DNA from 2 places in the Abyssisolibacter sp. ZYX002 genome. Region 1 is predicted to be linked to the other one. Evidence: riboswitches for the same ligand, from Rfam matches in the RefSeq annotation. Region 1 holds a riboswitch; the other holds the start of a gene.
What was found. A riboswitch is a leader RNA that binds a small molecule or an ion and turns the genes downstream of it on or off. The one in region 1 is predicted to bind lysine.
Positions count from the first base shown of each region.

Region 2: another riboswitch for lysine. It lies ahead of P3X86_RS02930 (Na+/H+ antiporter NhaC family protein); the one in region 1 lies ahead of P3X86_RS17650 (aspartate kinase).

Region 1 covers NZ_JARMXH010000008.1:4,830-7,329, forward strand. The annotation lists gene P3X86_RS17645 (pyrimidine-nucleoside phosphorylase) at 1-975, shown strand, start outside; lysine riboswitch at 1,054-1,205, shown strand; gene P3X86_RS17650 (aspartate kinase) at 1,346-2,500, shown strand, end outside.
Region 2 covers NZ_JARMXH010000001.1:675,816-678,315, forward strand. The annotation lists gene P3X86_RS02930 (Na+/H+ antiporter NhaC family protein) at 1-1,418, opposite strand, end outside; lysine riboswitch at 1,498-1,672, opposite strand; gene P3X86_RS02935 (enoyl-CoA hydratase-related protein) at 2,252-2,500, shown strand, end outside.

The DNA.
Region 1 (2,500 bases):
GGAGGTACAATAGACAAATTAGAATCATTCAAAGGTTTCAAAGTAGATATGACTATAGATAAATTTATAAATAATGTCAATACAATTGGTATTGCAGTTGGAGGACAGACTGCTAATCTAGCACCAGCGGACAAAAAACTATATTCACTGAGAGATGTAACAGCTACGGTTGACAATGTATCATTAATAGCTAGTAGTATAATGAGTAAAAAAATAGCCTCAGGTGCTGACGCTATAGTTCTTGATGTAAAAGCAGGTAGTGGGGCATTTATGAAAAATGACGATAGTGCCTTCGAGCTTGGAAAAACTATGGTTGATATAGGCAGTAGATTAGATAGAAATACGATAGCAATAATATCAGATATGGATCAACCATTAGGAAATGCTATAGGTAATATACTTGAGGTCAAAGAGGCAATATTAACACTTAAAGGGCAAGGGCCTGAAGATTTGACTAATTTAAGTAAGAAGATTAGCACATATATGTTATTACTAAGTGGTGTTGCTGATGATGTAGAGGAAGCAGAAAGATTAATAGATAATGCTATAGAGTCAGGAGATGCGATTAGAAAACTCAGAGAGTTTGTAAAAGCTCAAGGTGGAGATGTTAGATGCATAGATGATATAGAATTATTTGATAAATCAAAATATGCTTTAGAAGTTAGAACTGACAGTTGTGGTTATATTGAAAAAATAAAAGCAGACGATATAGGAATAGCAGCATTGATATTAGGAGCAGGAAGAGAAACTAAAGAATCAGTAGTTGATTTAGCTGTAGGAATATACCTAGAAAAGAAAATAGGGGATAAGGTAGAAGCTGGTGATATTATTGCAACTATCCATGCAAATTGTATGGACAAAGCAAAAGAAGCAGAAAAAATGATACTTAATGCGTACACAATATCTGATAATAAAGTAGTGCCAGATAAGCTCATAAAAGGAGTAGTCACAAAAGATGGAATAAGGAAAATGTAAAATAAACAAGAAAATTTAAAATATATGTTGACATTTAGAAACAATATTGTTATAGTGTATTAAACGAATTGAATATTAATGTGTAACGGAGGCCGCAGGAATTATTAGTATTGCATTAGCAAGAAAGGAATTACTGCCGAAACATACTAGATATGTTGGGACTATGTTGAACAAATATAGTACTGTCTATTGTTGGTTACCCAGTCTACAATAGGAGTGCTGTTTCACATTAGGGTAAGAGAAATGATTTATGCGTGCATGAAGTCTAGAGTTCTTTTACTCTGGACTTTTTTTTATACATAAAATAACACTTTATAAAATAATAGTACGATATTTGATTCGTAAAGTTAAAGCGATAAAGCGAGGTGAAGTGTTGAATAGAGTAGTTATGAAATACGGAGGAACGTCCGTAAAAAATATAGACAATATTAAGAAAGTTGCGAAAATAATTGCAAAAAGAAAAGAACAAGGAAAGAATGTTGTAGTAGTAGTATCTGCGATGGGAAATACAACAGATAATCTTATAGATATGGCTAAACAGATTTCAAAAGATAAGATGAACACAAGAGAATTAGATATGCTTATATCTACAGGAGAGCAACAATCAATAGCACTTTTATCTATGGCAATAGAAGCAGAGGGATATAAAGCTATATCACTTACAGGGTTCCAAGCTGATATCAAAACAACAGGAGTGCATACTAAAAATACTATAAAAGATATTAATACTGCGAAACTAGAAAAATATTTAGACCAAGGTTGTATAGTTGTAGTTGCTGGGTTTCAAGGAGTAAACGAATCAGGAGATATTACAACACTAGGAAGAGGAGGTTCAGATACTACTGCTGTAGCTTTAGCAGCTATGCTAGATTGTTCATGTGAGATATATACTGACGTTGATGGTGTATATACAATAGATCCAAGGGTGTATAAAAATGCTAGAAAGCTAGATGTGATATCTTACGAAGAAATGATGCAAATGTCAAGCTTAGGAGCTGGAGTATTAGAGACTAGAGCTGTTCAATTAGGCAAACAATATGGTGTACCAATAATGGTCGCCCTAAATACAGGGATGATAAGAGGAACATATATAAAGGAGTTGAAAAAGATGGAAGAGAGAGGAGTAACAGGTCTATCTATGGCAAAAGGTGTATTGATGATAACAGTAGATAACATAAATTATAGCCCAGTAGATATATCTCATCTATTTAAACTATTAGCAACAGAAAAAGTAAACATAGATATGATAAGTCAAAATTCTCAAAAAGACGGTTTAGTGAGTGTATCATTTACTGCTGATGATGAGGATAAATATATAGTAGAAAAAGTTCTAAATAAATATTGTGCAGAAATTAAAAGTGCTGAATATACTATAGAAGAAGATATAGTCAAAATTTCTTTAGTTGGTATGGGGATGATGAATCAATCAGGTGTAGCCTCAAGAATATTTGGTGTTTATGCAGATAGTAATATTGATTTTAAATTAGTTACAACGTCAGAAATAAGCGTATCGTATGCAATAAAT
Region 2 (2,500 bases), on a different contig from region 1:
GTAAATCCATATATTATATATCCAACAAATGCTATCATACCTGATATTAAAGCATAAGGTAACTGAGAAGTAAAATGACTATCAAGCTTTGACTGTGCTCCTGTAGCTGAAAGTACAGTTGTATCACTTATTGGTGAACAGTGATCTCCTAAAATAGCGCCACTTAAAACAGCTGCCATTGCTGGAAGTATCATAGCTTGGTCACTTGCAGCGAGTATTTCACCTGCTATAGGTAACAATAATCCAAATGTACCCCAACTAGTACCAGTCATAAATGCTACAAGACTACCCACAATAAATAATATTGGAGGTAAGAAGCTAGGGTTTATATTAGAACCTTTTATTAGATCAGCTAGATATTTTCCTGTATTTAATTCTCCGATTACAGCTACTAAAGTCCAAGCGCAAATCAATATTATTGAAGCAGGTAGCATTGAATAAATTCCTTTAAGAGTTGCTTTAAAAAGTTTTTTGGCTGAAATATCTCTAGTAGATATTGCAAAAAGTAAAGCAATAATAGTGGTAATAACAGAAGCTCTAAATAGTGGTAGCGTTATTTCTACTGTGAGCATTTTGCTTATATCCCAGTTTGCTTCATATAGCATACCCCCAAGAATCAATATGATTAAAGAAAAAATAGTTACAATTAATCCCCACTTATTACCTTTATCTGTCTCGATTTTCACATCAAATAACTCAGCATTATTGTCAGAGCGACTTATATCATTTCCGTTCATAGAGCTTACTTCATAAGTCTTCATTTTGAATATATTCACATCAAATTTTATCACAATATATACCATTGTAAGAGCAACTATAGCATAAAATTGCATTGGCATAAGATGATAAAAAGCAGTAGTGCTACTGTAGGTTTTATAACCTATCTTTTCAAATACACCAGTTAATATACCGATAACATATGCTCCCCAAGTAGATATAGGTAGTAATATAGATACAGGTGCACTGGTAGAGTCAATAATATAAGAAAGCTTAGCTCTACTAACATTGTATCTGTCAGTTATAGGTTTTGATATTTCACCAATAACCAGAGCATTAAAATAGTCATCAATAAAAATTATGATTCCAAGTAACCATGCGAGATATTGAGCAGATTTTTTGTTCTTAATTTTAGAAACTGCCCAATCAGCAAATGCTCTTGTTGAGCCAGATATAGTTAAATAAGCAGTGATAATTCCTAAAAGAAGTAAAAAACCTACTATAGGCATATACCAAGAAAAATCCGTCACAATACCTTTCATTGTGACACCTATATACTTCGTAGAAGATACAATATTAAAATTATGTGTAATCAGAGAACCTAAAATAACACCTACTGAAATTGATAAAATAACTTTTTGCGAGATTATCACAAGTACTATCATTACGATAGCGGGTAAAAGACTCATAAATAAATCCATAAGATTTCCTCCTCATTAGTATGTTTAGTAACAATAAAAAAACAATAGTAAGCACTATTGTCTGAAAAGGAATCTCTCGTCAAATAATAGCGCCTCCACTACATAACGTAGTGAGAGTGTTAAGCCTATTAAACTTAACCCCAACATTATTCCTTAGCATAAAATAATGTTTCGGCAAATCATCCTTTCACTATGTATCATAGCTTGCTAAGCTCCACATTGCTACTAATAATCTCTGCGCCTCTATCATAGTTATACTATTGTGAGTTTTTATTATACACAGATTATCAGTATATGTCAAGTAATGAAGTTTTATAGCATAAAGCATAATGATAAAAACGATATGACAATGATAAGTTTTTATCAAAAGAAAGCAAAATTTTACACAGTATAAAGGATGCAAAGAACAATATATTGATAAAACAACAAAAAAAGTAGCTCTTGGGCGTATTAGTAGCATAGAATAAAATAAATTAAAAACATATTTTAGATAAAACTGTGATATCATAATTTGCTTAGAATTATTGAATTATCAAGAAAGTAGAGTAAAATAGAGGGTTTAATTTTTGGGTGTACAACAAATAAACATGTAAATATTATTTACATGTTTATTTGTTATGATTTTATCAATGATTGCAGTGTTTTTACTGGATAATGTATACAAAGTGAACAGTTTTAATAATCTAGGTAAGATCATATATGATAGATTGATTAATGATAAACGTGATAAATTGGGTGTATTTCAGTGATTCTCAGGTTTTAATAATATTTATTAATTATGGCATGAAAATTGCTTAATATTATATATGCAAACTTAAGGGGAGGTCATTATATTGGATTCAAAATATCTATTATTGAAGGTAGAAGGAAATGTTGCTATTTTAAGCTTCAATAGACCAAAATCATTAAATGCATTAAATACTCAAGTGCTTAAAGAGCTAGACTCACAACTAAATGAAATATCAGCTAACGATGATATAGATGTGTTGATATTATCAGGAGAGGGAAAAGCTTTTGTAGCAGGAGCAGATATATTACAAATGAGAGATTTAAATGTTGAGAGTGCAAGAGAATTTGCTAGA